Regions from separate parts of the Shewanella sp. 125m-7 genome, predicted to be linked through region 1. Evidence: predicted binding sites of a transcription regulator. Region 1 holds the regulator's gene; each other region holds the start of a gene.

Region 1 (4,785 bases):
GGAGCGTCGCCGAGTTGAGATTGCCAGAGCACTCGCGGCCAACCCTAAGTTCATTTTATTAGACGAGCCGTTTGCAGGTGTTGATCCGATCTCAGTTATCGATATTAAAAAAATCATTGAGCAGCTTAAAAGCCGCGGCTTAGGTGTATTAATTACTGACCACAATGTTCGTGAAACATTAGACGTTTGTGAGCATGCCTATATCGTAAGTCACGGAAATCTCATTGCCGAAGGCACGCCTGCTGAAATCTTGGACAACCAACAGGTTCGTGCGGTGTACTTAGGTGAACAATTCAGGCTATAGTTAATTCACAGTATGGAAGCTAATAAACTCAATATGGAATTCTTTCCAATAAAAATCAAACTATTGAGTTTTAGAGCTACCTTCGCCAATTCAGCGAGCTTAAACGTTTAACTACAGTGTAGGGAATAGCGGTACGATGAAAGCGTCACTCCAGCTCAAAATGGGTCAACAGCTCACCATGACTCCACAGTTACAACAGGCGATCCGTCTGTTACAACTGTCTTCTTTAGAGTTACAACAAGAGATCCAACAAGCATTAGATTCTAATCCGTTACTAGAGTTAGATGAAGAGCAATCAGATGGCGACATGGACAACAGTGACGATCCATCTTCAAGTGATTCTAATGACCTAGATCTAGATAGCGCCAGCGTTGAAACCTCCGATGCCATGACTCAAGACTCTATGCCAGATGAACTGCCAATGGACACGACTTGGGATGAAGTCTATACCGTTTCTTCTAATTCAAGCTCAGGCGTGAGTCGTGAAGACGATATGCCATTTCAAGGCGAGACGAGTGAAGGATTATATGAGCATCTCGAGTGGCAAAAAAATCTGACTCCATTTTCAGAGAATGATCTCGCTATCGCCACCGCTATTATCGACGCCATTGATGAGCGCGGTTACTTAACCCAAAGCTGTGATGATATTTTAGAGGCGATGGGCGATCCTGAAACCGAGCTTGATGAAGTCGAAGCCGTTTTAAAACGCATTCAACATTTTGACCCCATTGGCGTTGCAGCGCGTGATCTTAGCGAGTGTTTGCTTATCCAATTAGCCCAGTACGCCGCCGATACTCCGCATATTGATAACGCTAGACTACTGATTAAAGACTATTTAGACCTGATTGCTGGACGTGATTTTAGGCAGTTAATGCGTAAAACTAAGCTCAAAGAGGATGATCTGCGTGATGCTATCACACTGATCCAAACCCTCAACCCGAGACCAGGGCTCGCTATTGCCCGTAGTAAAGACGAATACGTGATTCCAGATGTATCTGTTAGCAAGAAAAAAGGTCGCTGGGTAGTAGAGCTTAATCCTGATTACATGCCTAAAATTAATGTTAACCAACATTATGCCTCTATGGCTCGTAGCACCAAAAATCAGGCCGATGGGCAGTTTATCCGTGGTCATTTGCAAGAAGCTAAATGGTTTATTAAAAGCCTTGAAAGCCGTAACGACACCTTGCTAAAGGTAAGTAACTGTATTGTGAAATTCCAGCAAGGATTTTTTGAATATGGCGAAGAAGCCATGAAGCCTATGGTACTAAACGATATTGCTGAAGCCGTTGAAATGCACGAATCAACCATCTCACGCGTTACCACTCAAAAGTATATGCATACCCCAAGAGGTATTTTTGAACTCAAGTATTTCTTCTCCAGCCACGTAGGAACAGATGATGGGGGGGAGTGTTCATCAACAGCAATTAGAGCATTTATTAAGAAGTTAGTCGCAGCAGAAAACCAAAAGAAACCATTGAGCGATAGCAAAATGGCGCAACTTTTGGCTGAACAAGGGATTAAAGTTGCTAGACGTACGATTGCAAAATATCGAGAAGCAATGCTGATCCCCCCCTCAAACCAACGTAAGAGTTTATAACTCAAAATTAGGCACTTGGAGGATCGATATATGCAAATCAACCTGACAGGACATCACGTCGAAATCACGGATTCATTGCGAGGTTATGTAGAAGAAAAATTTACAAAGCTTGAACGACATTTCGATCAGATCAATAATGTGCACGTTATTTTGAATGTACAGAAAATGCAGCAAATTGCCGAAGCAAAAATCCACCTAAAAAATGGCGAAGTATTTGCGACTTCGGAAAATGCGGATATGTATGCCGCAATCGACTCCCTGATAGATAAACTAGATCGTCAGGTAATTAAACACAAAGAGAAGCTAACTAAACACTAACGATGGAACTAAGTACCGTTCTGCAGCCGGAGTGCACTACCTGCGCCACTCCGAGCAGTAAGAAAAAGGTACTGGAATTAATCAGCGATATTGCCGCTGTCCAGTACCCTACCCTTTCTTCACAAGAGATTTTTGAAAGTCTGTTGGCGAGAGAAAAAATGGGTAGCACGGGTATAGGTAATGGTATAGCGATTCCTCACGGAAGGCTGTCAAATATCGAGCGTCCAGTTGCTGTCTTAGTTAAATGTGAGGTTCCAATTCCATTTGACGCTATAGATAAGCAGCCTGTCGACATTCTATTTGCCTTATTGGTGCCATCAGAACAGTGCGAGCAACATTTAGCTACGCTGTCCTTAATGGCAGAAAAACTCAATGATAAAGCCGTAGTTAAGCTGTTGAGAAAAACCAGTAATGAGTCTGAGTTATACCAAGTCATTACCCAATAATTAACTACTCAGGTCTTTACGTTATTTATTTTGTCGAAACGAAAAATAGATGATTTAAAGGCCTAAGTAATTATTACAGCAATATTATTTATTTTTTTCATCTGCTCAACCTCTTGCTTTCAACTTTAAAAAAGTTACTCTATACACATATGTAACATAGTCACAAACCCCAAACATTTAGTTTAATTTCTATCAGGTAGTCATACGATGAAACTTGTTTTAGTCTCAGGTCGCTCCGGTTCAGGCAAGTCTGTTCTATTAAGAATGCTAGAAGATCTCGGCTATTATTGTGTCGATAATCTGCCACTGCCTATGATGGGAACCTTACTCAAAGAGTTATCAGGCAATACTAAGCTTGTGGCTATCAGTGTGGATATTCGTAACCTGCCTGACAAGAAAGATGAACTGGTTAAGCATCTTACTTTTCTGCCTGATGGGGTCGAGTTACTGAGTTTCTTCCTTAACTCGAGCGATGAAGTATTGCTTAAGCGCTATAACGAGACTCGTCGGCTACACCCTTTATCTCACGATAACATTTCACTTAAAGAAGCTATCGAATTAGAAGGCCGCTTACTCGAGCCGCTCGCGAATATCGTCGATCATTACATCGACACCTCAAACTTAAACATCTACGATCTTAACGATCAGGTGCGCGAGATCTTGCTTGGCAATGTCGACAAAGAGTTGATGATCAACTTTGAGTCATTTGGATTCAAGCATGGTATGCCAACTGAAGCTGACTTTATGTTTGACGTGCGCTTTCTACCCAACCCACATTGGGAGCCAGATTTGCGCCCGATGACGGGGCTCGATAAACCCGTGCAAAATTTCTTAAATGAACGACCAATGGTGAATCTGTTTATTAAGCAGATCGAAGATTTGCTAACAACTTGGTTGCCCGATCTAGAGCGTAACAATCGCAGCTATCTCACCATTGCGATTGGCTGTACAGGTGGCCAACACCGCTCGGTTTACATAACCGAGCGCCTCGCGGCTCACTTCAAAGATGGCAAGCACAAAGTACAAGCCCGTCACCGAGAGCTCAAAAATGCCGACCATTGAACGTGAAGTCACCATCTGTAATAAGCTTGGTCTTCACGCTCGCGCCGCAACAAAACTTGTGATTCTAGCCTCTGAATTTGAAGCCGAAATCACCATCATTCAAGGTGACAAACAAGCTTCTGCGACGAGTGTACTAGGCTTATTAATGCTCGAAACCGGGATGGGTAAAACGGTTCAATTACTTGCGACAGGGGCCGATGCAAAAACGGCGCTCAATGCTATTTGCGAATTGATAGACGCTAAGTTTGACGAAGATAATTAATTAGTTATTTTCCCATTGAATATCTTCGTTATCGCACACACATTCTCTTTAGTTAAGTTATGATAAGCGCCTTTAAAACTACCCAGTGAGGGAGCCATGCCGATTGAAGTCTTAGATAATGAAACAACAGACCAACGTCTCAATCAGCTGACTCAAGCATTAGGCAATGGCATGTTTGTCCATGTTCGCAACATGTTGCAGGATATGGCCGCATCGGATATTGCTTTTATTCTCGAATCTTCACCACCTCGCACCCGCCAAGTGCTATGGCAGCTGATCGATCAAGAGCACACAGGTGAAATTCTTGACGAACTCGGTGAAGAACTTAAAGACAGCCTGATCAAACAGATGAGTCCAGAGCGGGTTGCAAAAGCAGCTGAAAGCATGGACACAGATGACTTAGCCTATATTCTTCGAAGCCTACCAGACAGCGTTTTTAATCAAGTATTGCAGTCGATGAGCAAGCAAGACCGGGTGCGTGTCGAGCAAGCGCTGTCGTACCCAGATGACACCGCTGGCAGCCTGATGAATACCGATACGGTAACCTTAAGGCCCGATGTCAATATCGATGTGATTTTGCGCTACTTAAGAATTCGTGGCGAACTGCCTGATGCCACCGACATGCTATATGTGGTCGACAAACAAGATCGTGTGTTAGGCGGTGTACGTATCGCCGACCTGCTGACCTGTGATCCAAATGCCTCGGTACGTGAAATCATGATATCGGATCTAGAAGCGATCCCAGTCGGCATGTCTGACACCGAAGCGGCGCAATTATTCGAACGTCACGACTGGG
Region 2 (4,785 bases), on a different contig from region 1:
CTATCAGCATCAGCAGTTTTCGATATTTGGCCAATTGTTAGTTTAATTGGCTAAATATATTCTCATCTGAATTAAAGATATCACTTCTATTATATCAATTGCATTAGATATTTAATCAATTCAGAAGCGCTCAAGCTTTTCAATTCAAGGTGCATGGACGACAGAATGGTTATTCCCTTGTGAGTCGATGCAAAGCAGAAGTGGAATGCTTGAGCGATTCCCACTGAATGAACAAATACTTAATGCAATTGGTATTATTTAATTTTTTGAGGGTGTAACAGATTCTTTTCACTCATTACCTCTTAGCTATGAACGGGTAAGTTGCGTCTTTCTCCATCGTGGTCTCGTCTATGTATAATGATTCAGTAGCGGTAGATGCTCTATATACGAGTCCTCTAGCGACAGAACTGTCGATTATCCGGCGAATTTCCTTGACGTAATTTTAAGTATTCACTGCATTTAACTTGCTCATTACCAATACTTCATTTCTAGCAATTCAGTGTCACGACTGAACTCACATGCCCTGGAACTTGAAGTGTCTGACAACCATCGTTTTGACAAGAAACTTAAAGCATAATTGAGCTGATGAAGGTTGTAATACCAATCAGTATAAAGATTTGGTCGCTCAGCGAGAGTTTAGCGGCACTGAGACAAGGTAGCGAGTGAAGAGCATAGTTATTCTACGTTTAAGCTCGTTAATACAGTATCAGAGCCGCTAAAACTCGCCATTCTGGAGCGTTTTTGCCTGCCTACTTCTGCGTTGAACAACTTCGCAAGGGAACAACCATTCTTTCAGTTATTCGCCTTGAATTAGTTGCCAAAAAACGCTCTGAGTAGATCAACTTCTTATACTGATTGGTATAATTGACCTGTACCTCAGTGGAGTCAGTCTTGGGGGGCTTGAGGTCGTCTCAAAATGAGGCTGCTAAACGCCTATAACCCTGAGCTCAGTTCATTTTCAAATTTCCCCTTTTTGGGTAAAGGGCTTTATTCTTCCTATACTCAACTATGAATATCTGAAAAAGGAGGCCATATGTATAATAGATGTCAAACATTGTCAAAAGCAGTCTTTACCTTGTGTGCATTGTTACTCACAACTCTATATACAAATTCTCCTTCAGCTCATGGCACTCTGTCTTCCATTCAGCTTAACAGTCAGCAAGGTAAAGACTCCGTCGATAAAAGGCCGAATATTTTAATTATTGTTGCCGATGATATGGGGTGGTCGGACATTGGGCCTTTTGGCTCCGAGATCCTTACGCCCTCGTTGGACAAAATGGCTGAGAGTGGTCTCCAGTTCACACAGTTCTACGTTAATCCTGCTTGCTCTCCAACACGTTCATCACTGATGTCAGGGACAGATCATCACCTTACTGGTATGGGAACGAATGCAGAGCTTCTTTCAGAAGAGCAGAGGAAAAACCCTGAACCGGGCTATGAAGGCTATCTTAATGACAGAGTCGTGTCGGTGGCTGATACGCTGAAGGATTCCGGTTACCAAACCTTTATGGCCGGTAAGTGGCACCTTGGTGAAGAAGAAGAGCATTGGCCAGACAAGAGAGGTTTTCAGCGCTCATTTGCGCTGATGCAGGGCGGTGCCAGCCATTTTGGAGATGAGGCCTGGATGTCCAACAATTATTATCCCGTATATGCTGAAGATGGTGTACGTACACACACGCCTGATGATTTTTATTCGTCAACCTTCTATGTAAATAAAATGATTGATTACCTCAGTACAAGGGACAAAAACAAACCTTTTTTCGGGTACGTTTCATTCACCGCTCCCCACGACCCTTTGCATGTACCTGACAAATGGAATGACAAGTATAAAGGCAAATACGATGCGGGTCCGGATGCTGTCCGTAAACAACGTTTAGCTAGGCAGACAAAGATGGGGCTTTTTCAGGAGAATACCAAGCTATGGGAGATCCCCAACCCACCTAAAGGGCATCCCCAGCACGTGCCGACATGGCTGGAGAGACCGAAGGAAGTGCGTGCCTACTCCGTCCGAGGGATGGAGGTTTATGCCTCAATGGTCGAACTTATGGACCAGGAGATTGGCCATCTCATCGAATACCTGAAAAAGACGGGACAGTACGACAACACCTATATATTGTTCTTTTCGGATAACGGGGCCAATGGAGCCGGTATGGGCAGCTATCCAGATACCGGTGAGGAATGGGTAGCCCGGAATTCGGATAACCGTTATGAAAATATCGGTCGCAAAGGGTCACGTAATGCTATCGGCTTCGAATGGGCTGTGACAGCCAATACACCTTTACGTCTTATAAAAGGGACTATCGCTGACGGGGGCACGAGGTCACCACTCATAGTAACAGGACCTGACATAGCCAAAGGCAAGCGTTCCGATGCCTTGTTACATGTCAAGGATATGGCTCCTACTTTCTTAAAGATCGCTGGTACTAGCCACCCCAAACAATACAACGGAAAAGATGCCTTGCCTATCCAGGGTAAGTCTATGCTCACTATCTTGAAGGGCGAAAGCCAAAGCGTGCGCTCTGAGCTGGATACTTTAGGTTGGGAGCTGATTGGGCTGAGAGCTATACGTAGCGGTAATTGGAAAGCGACAAGACTTGCTCCTCCTTTCGGGGAAAGCAATTGGCAGTTGTTCAACATGAAGGATGATCCCGGTGAAGCCGTGGATATTGCTTCCAAGTATCCGGTAAAACTCAAGGAGATGATCAAGGCCTATGATGAGTATCAGGAGCAGAACGGTGTCGTTGAAATCATGATAGATATCGACCTAAATTAGGGGCGCTCAAGTTGATTCAATGTTAACTAGGTTTGACTAAGATTGATCTACAATTTAACTTGAGAATCTAGTTATGAACTGAGTGATTTGAAGAGTGATTGCGGGGTGGGTCTGGTGATGTGTAATGCTCAATAATTTGAATAAGGGACTTTGACACTAAGGAGTTACAAAGGGTGGCTAAGCTGTCCGTGTGTGGTCGCCTGAACTCGATGTTAACGGTAATTCATTCACTGGTACTGCCGCGTTAGAAGCCTTGAGTCAGACTTTAGGCCGTTCGATTTTTTAATTTCCCTCGCATTATGATCCATATCAATATCGACATCAGTATCAATATCAGCTGTTTGTAATATTTGGCCAATTGTTAGTTTAATTGGCCAAATATATTATTTCACAGCGTGTGTCATCTCTATTAAATTTAAGTGATAACCTTTAAAAACATAGCTTTAGGTTGTTTGGCACGGTCTGTGCTTTATCTCTGTCAAGATTGAAAAATAAAATCATACAGACAATAGCGATAAAGGATTGATGCGATGAAAAAACTACTTACTTCTGTTGGGATCTCAGCCGTATTGTTATCGGCAACTAGCCTACAAACCGTTGCCGCTCATAGTGACCATGATATGGCTAATGAGTGCGAGGTTTCTCTTAACTACGACGTTACAGTGGAGCCGAAGAAACTGATTATCAGTGAAGTCGGTGAAGAAAAGTATCGTATTGAAATGGATAAACTGTTTGTTAATGGCAAGCAGGTTTCACTTAACAACAAACAAAAAGCGCTTGTTAGTCAATACTCTGCAGAGGTGTCTTCACAGGTTCCTGAAGTTATTGCATTAGTAAATGATGCCGTTTCAATGGCGTCTAGCGCAGTAAGTTTAGCGTTAACCCCACTTTTAGGTGACAGCGCAGGGGCTAAGATTGACGAGATGATGGCAGGGCTTGAAGAGCGCATCGAAAGTGTAGCGTATCAGCATGGAGATAAGTTTTACCTTGGTGCGACAGAGTCATCTCTAGAAGATGCGTTTGGTGAAGAGTTTGAACAGGAGATGGAAGAGCTGGTTCAAAATTCACTAGGTAGCATGATGATGAGTTTAGGGGCGCAGATGATGTCGGGTGATGGTGATTCATTTGAGCAAAAGATGGAGTCGTTCTCGGTAAAAATGGATTCAATTGGTGAAGAGATTGAGCTGCAAATGGAGCAGCAAGCCGATGACATTGAAGCGCGTGGCGAAAAGTTATGTGAAAATTTCAAGTCTTTAGTGGTACTTGAAAAGCAATTACGCAATGAAATTCCTCAACTTGCTAATTATCCGTTAGTTGAATCAGCAAATACCACTTTGCTCGAGTAAACATTACTTCACTGGACTCATTACTAAGTCATACGCTTGGTAAAACAATGAAGTAAACCTGTTGCCTTTGACTATTTGCAACGCCCCCTGCATCCCACCTTTGTGCAGGGGCTTTTCCGTTCTAATGCCTTAATAGACTTTCGTATTAGCTTTCCCTTTTGTATATAGCCAAAACTACATATTTGATGAGTTATGGGGATTTTTTGGTATACTTCTAAAAATAAAAATAAAAACCAATAATTGGTTAAATAATAAAACTCTACTCTAGCGTACATATATTCACTTAAGATATTGTTTTTAAATTAAAACAGCATGTCTTAGCGATGGAAGTACTATTACTGTCGTAAACACCTTAAGGCGATTTACATGTTAGAACTTTTAGAACCAATCGCAATTTTCACCCATGTGGCTCGAGCGGGCAGTTTTAGCTCTGCGGCGAGAAAGTTAGGCATATCAAAGTCTAAAGTTAGTACCCAAGTTGCCGATCTGGAACATAAACTGGGTGTTCAGTTAATACAGCGCACCACCAGAAGTTTGAGTTTAACGGAAGCAGGTCAGCTGCTATATACCCAAGGTGAAGCGCTACTAAGGGATGCAGATCAAGCGGTTGCTAGCGTGCATAACCTTAACGACGCTACTCGAGGTGTATTGAAGGTAGGCATTTCT
Region 3 (4,785 bases), on a different contig from region 1:
GCTGATCCGCAAGTGGCGAGCAAAACGCTCATTGACGATCTCAAGCGTTGGCATACGACCACGTACAATTCGGTCTTGCGACGAGAAATCATATGAACGTGCATCAAGCTCATTGTCATCAATAATGTCGTCATCGACATCATCAACTCCGTGAAGCAGCGCATCAATTTCGTCTTGGCTTAATAAATCACTCACGATATCGCCTTTGCTTATAAAAAATAATCAGTTTTTTCACGCAATTTATTGCATGACAAACCCGGTAAATAATATCTTTTCTACCACTGTGCGCCCAGTAACAGGTTGTAGGGTATTTTGTACATTTCTCAGTGCCAACAGACGTAATTCATCTTTGCCTGCAGGAGAGCTTAACTTCTGGATATCTGCACCACTAAATGTCGTTAGTAATGCGTCTTCAATTAGTGGAATATGTTTCTTAATCAGCGTGTCATCATCGTTACCACGTACCATTAGCTGTACTTTAATTTCAACTAAACGAGTGCGGCCGTTATCTGGCAAATTAAACAAAAATGGTCTCGGCATGGCTGCGTAAAAAGCTTCACCAGAACGTAATGCGGATTCTGCTGTAACAGTTTCACCCGCACTGGCAACCTCTGCAACATCATCTGAGCGCAATAACATCCACGCCGTGATCGCTATGACGCTAATAAGCACCACAGCGATCGCACCGAATAAAATAAGTTTCTTTTTACTTTGTGGTGCGGCGCTATCTTCTAGCTCTAATGTTGCTTCTTCTGCCATTTTTCTTCCCTAACTGGAGTGCAGAGCGAGGTCATCACTCTTTATCTATATTCCTAAGCCGCTATAGAGTACCTGCTTACGCATAATAATCTATACCTGAAGCCGAACTTGTTGATAGATTTGACCTTGTATGCAACTCTTCTGCTGAAATATCATCCGTTTCAACCGCGCCATGAGCACTACCGTGGCCATTCCCCTGCTCACCGTCGGCATTCCGACCACCTTGCGATACTTGACCATCAGTTAACTGCATGCCTTGTTCTGCCAACATTTCGCGTAATCTTGGCATGGCTTGCTCGACAAGCTCTCGAGTTTGATGCTGACTCACGTGAAACTGCACTTGAGTCGTGTCACCTTGCACTTGAATACGTACCATCATTTGACCCAGTTCTGGCGGATCTAAACGAATTTCAGCATGCTGCACGCCGTTACTGACCATAGTGATCAATTGCTGATTCATCATTGGAGAAAAGCGTTGGATCATCTGCTGCATCGACGGCGTCTGCTCACCAACTTGCTTCAAGGCGAGTTGAAACTGAGGCAGCTCTTGACGAGTAAGGCCTGATTGCTGCTGTAATGCCTGAGCTTGCAATCCGGTAAACGCCTTAGGCTCTGTTGTGCCGTCAAGGTTAGAGTCAACGTTCGTTAAGCTCGACTCCAGCCCCGCTTGAGACGATAGCATTCGCACAGATAGCTCTGCAGATTTAAGCTGCTCGGTCGAAGCCTGTTGATTAGCGTTTAGTTGCAGATTCTCATCTGTATTTTTAGTCGACTTAAGCTGCTGAGCATCTGAACTCTGAGATATGCCACTAAGCTCTTTACCAAAAATATCACGAGTCTCATTCGCCTTAGGATCAATAATGGCATTCGCTTGGAGGGGGTTATCTGTCACTCCGCTCTTGTTAGTAGAAGAACTATCAAGATCCTTGTTCACTAAATTGTTCGCGGTGCCAGCGTTAACATGAACGGCTGCAAATTCAGCTTTTAATTCACCATTAGCATCAAGCATTTGGCTTTGCTGCAATAGATTTTTTAATTCAGCAGTAGAAAGCATACTTAGCTCTTGCTCTGACAAGCCTGATTGTTGGCTCAAGGCCATCAAGGCTTCAGCAGATAATTCACTGGCGTCAAGTTGACTCGCGTCAGTCGCTTGAATCTCTGACTCTTGAATCTCTGACGCTTGTATCGCTGACTCTAACGGCAAATCTTCGCCGTTGGCGGCAAGCTGATTGTCACTGCCAAAATTATTTGCAAGATTTATCTGAGCAAACACTTGGCTAACATCGTCAGCGGCTTCAAGCTTGCCTTCTGTATTAGCTTGATTTACTGCCTTGTCCGCAGCGGCAAGCTCTTTTTCGGCTGTTGACTGTGTATTTAGCGCTTTATTCGTTGTATTTGAGCCTGGATTTTTGGGCTCGGAAGCAGATTTAGAGGCTGCTTGTTCAAGCCTTTCCTGTCGCTGCAAAGCTGCTTTTTCCAGTGCAGCAGCAAAGCTATCACCCTCAGAATTTATCTTAGGCTGTGCAAGCTTGCTGTGGTTATCAGCAGCCTTACTACTGGGTTCAGGGCTACTGAGTAAAACATTGTTCATTTGCTGCATTGCATCTCCATCAGCATTAACTCATCAAACCGATTTATCAGGAAAATGTCAAAATATCGGCTTAACTTGGACAGTCAATACAATAGAAAGCAAAAATAATGCCAAAACTAAACATCACTTAATCTTTATAAGCGCCGAGAACTGCAGTCGTTAAAGCAAGTCTTAAAAGAGCTTTATCATCCAAAAACGGAAACTAACAGCGACGATAAGCCGATATTTAGAATTACTTTTCCTGTATGGGGCAGTGAAATGAGCAGCTTAGCGTTGCCGCTTACGATAGAACTGTTGTGAGGCGAATTCGTCCACCATTTTTTGTTCGCTGCGCAACTCCGCAAGCTTGGCTTTGTCGGCTTTATTGGCGAGTAACAGCTCAACAGCTTTACGCTTTTGCTGCCTTTCTTGCCAGTTCATCTGCCGGTGTTGCCTTTGATTATCAGCCTCTTTTACCGTATTGACCTGCTGCACGATGGCGGCGTCAACTTGGCGTACAAACTGATGAAACTGATGATAGTGACTCGCGCTAATGCTTTGTCCCTGCTGTTGCTCCATCTGTTTCATATAATCGAGACGATAATTTTGCAGCGCTTGCAGTTGGTTTTGACGTCTTTGTAACTCAAGCTGCGCCGAACGAAGCTGCAGTGAAGCTTGCTCCTCCGCATCTTTTGTCAGCTTAAGCACCATGTGTAGCGGATCGGGTTTAGCCATAATAACAACTACCTAAGCGTGTTTCATCCTGCAGCAAATAGCGAGTTACACCTGACATTGCGCCCCCAATTGGCTTAGCATCAAGGTGCTACTGTCGAACGTTATCGAGTCCTTCATGGTTTGCCTTAAAAAAGCGTTCATCGCAGGCTGCAAGCGAATCGCGTTATCGATGCGAGGATCGCTTCCTTGACTGTAAGCGCCAATGGAGATCAGGTCTTTATTTTGCTGGTAAAGTGAATATACCTGTTTAACTTTACGCATGGCCTCTAGATGTTCAGGGCTTATCACCATAGGCGCAACACGACTAATTGATGCTTCGATATCGATAGCAGGATAGTGCCCTGAGTCGGCTAAGCTTCGAGACAATACGATATGGCCATCGAGGATCGCCCTTGAGGCATCGGCAATGGGATCTTGTAAGTCATCGCCTTCAGTTAATACGGTATAAAACGCAGTAATCGAACCTTGTTGACCACCGCCATTACCCGCACGTTCTACCAATCTAGGTAACTTAGCAAACACAGAGGGTGGATAACCTTTGGTCGCTGGCGGCTCACCTACAGCAAGCGCGATTTCACGCTGCGCTTGTGCATAACGGGTTAAACTATCCATGAGCAATAACACACTGTAGCCCAAGTCGCGAAAATACTCGGCGATTCGAGTCGAGGTTTCACACGCACGAAGACGCATGAGCGGTGAAGTATCGGCAGGCGCTGCCACCACAACCGATCGTGCACGGCCCTCAGGGCCTAAAATCTCTTCAATAAATTCTTTCACTTCGCGGCCACGTTCACCCACGAGCCCCACAACAATAATGTCCGCCGTCGTTCCGCGAGTCATCATTCCAAGTAACACACTTTTACCCACACCAGAGCCTGCAAATAACCCCATACGTTGGCCTTTACCCACTGTCAGCATTGAGTTGATGGCTCTCACCCCAACATCTAGTGGCTCACTAATGGCACGCCTTGCTAGAGGATTAATCGCCGGCGAATGACTCGAGGCTTTTTGATCTGTTTTTAAGTTGCCCAAGCCGTCAATAGGTTGACCGCTGCCATCGAGTACACGACCAAGCAAGGATAAACCGACACTTAAACCTGATTGCTCACCAAGCGGGGTCACTTTGGCGCCAGGCAACACGCCACGCAGCTCTTCAATTGGCATAAGGTATAACAATTGGTCGTCAAACCCTATGACCTCGGCAATCAAATCACCTGCCATGGTTTCAATAGCACACAGGCTACCGACCGCGGCGCGACACCCTGTCGCTTCGAGCGTTAGCCCGACCACTCGCACTAGCTGGCCACTGGCTTCAACCACAAAGGGATGAATTTTTTTCTGGTGCTGAGCCAGTTTATTGCGCAGTTGGTGCTGACGAGTCGGCATGTTCACCTTCGTTTGCATTTAAAGATGCTGTGGCTTGTTGATTATCTACTGCGTCAGCTGTTGGCTCTATTGTCGCAGCATGCTGTTGGGCTTGGGCCTGTCTTTGTGTTAGTAACGCTTCTTCTTGCTGCTCTTTTGACTGCATAAGATCTTGTTGGTGCTTATCGAGTTCTGTGAACACATGTTGCATACGGGTTTCAACGGTCATATCGATATGACTACGGCCACTGTCGATAATGCAATCGCCTGGCGTCAAACTAGGATCGGCTTCGATTTCCCAGCGATTTCGTTCTAACTGGCTCTGGGAATAAAGTTCAGAAATCAAAGCTTCATCG

The links. Region 1 encodes sigma-54, which starts transcription at its own class of promoters, with help from an activator protein. Its sites were predicted from a motif close to GTTGGCACGNNNNTNGNNT; they were not measured.
Region 2: ACVBIL_RS00550 (YggN family protein) is a predicted target of sigma-54. The motif match lies at 3,225-3,243, and genes of this name have one in related genera.
Region 3: ACVBIL_RS17375 (flagellar hook-length control protein FliK) is a predicted target of sigma-54. The motif match lies at 2,447-2,465, and genes of this name have one in related genera.

The regions. Positions count from the first base shown of each region.
Region 1 is NZ_JBRILQ010000006.1:88,552-93,336, reverse strand. It holds gene lptB (LPS export ABC transporter ATP-binding protein) at 1-304, shown strand, start outside; gene ACVBIL_RS04500 (RNA polymerase factor sigma-54) at 441-1,901, shown strand; gene hpf (ribosome hibernation promoting factor) at 1,932-2,219, shown strand; gene ptsN (PTS IIA-like nitrogen regulatory protein PtsN) at 2,222-2,665, shown strand; gene rapZ (RNase adapter RapZ) at 2,873-3,727, shown strand; gene ACVBIL_RS04480 (HPr family phosphocarrier protein) at 3,714-3,989, shown strand; gene mgtE (magnesium transporter) at 4,086-4,785, shown strand, end outside.
Region 2 is NZ_JBRILQ010000001.1:111,979-116,763, forward strand. It holds gene ACVBIL_RS00540 (arylsulfatase) at 1,034-2,773, shown strand; gene ACVBIL_RS00545 (glutaminase) at 2,964-3,059, shown strand; gene ACVBIL_RS00550 (YggN family protein) at 3,304-4,119, shown strand; gene ACVBIL_RS00555 (LysR family transcriptional regulator) at 4,486-4,785, shown strand, end outside.
Region 3 is NZ_JBRILQ010000045.1:19,221-24,005, forward strand. It holds gene fliM (flagellar motor switch protein FliM) at 1-195, opposite strand, end outside; gene fliL (flagellar basal body-associated protein FliL) at 241-759, opposite strand; gene ACVBIL_RS17375 (flagellar hook-length control protein FliK) at 836-2,359, opposite strand; gene fliJ (flagellar export protein FliJ) at 2,618-3,064, opposite strand; gene fliI (flagellar protein export ATPase FliI) at 3,110-4,450, opposite strand; gene fliH (flagellar assembly protein FliH) at 4,419-4,785, opposite strand, start outside.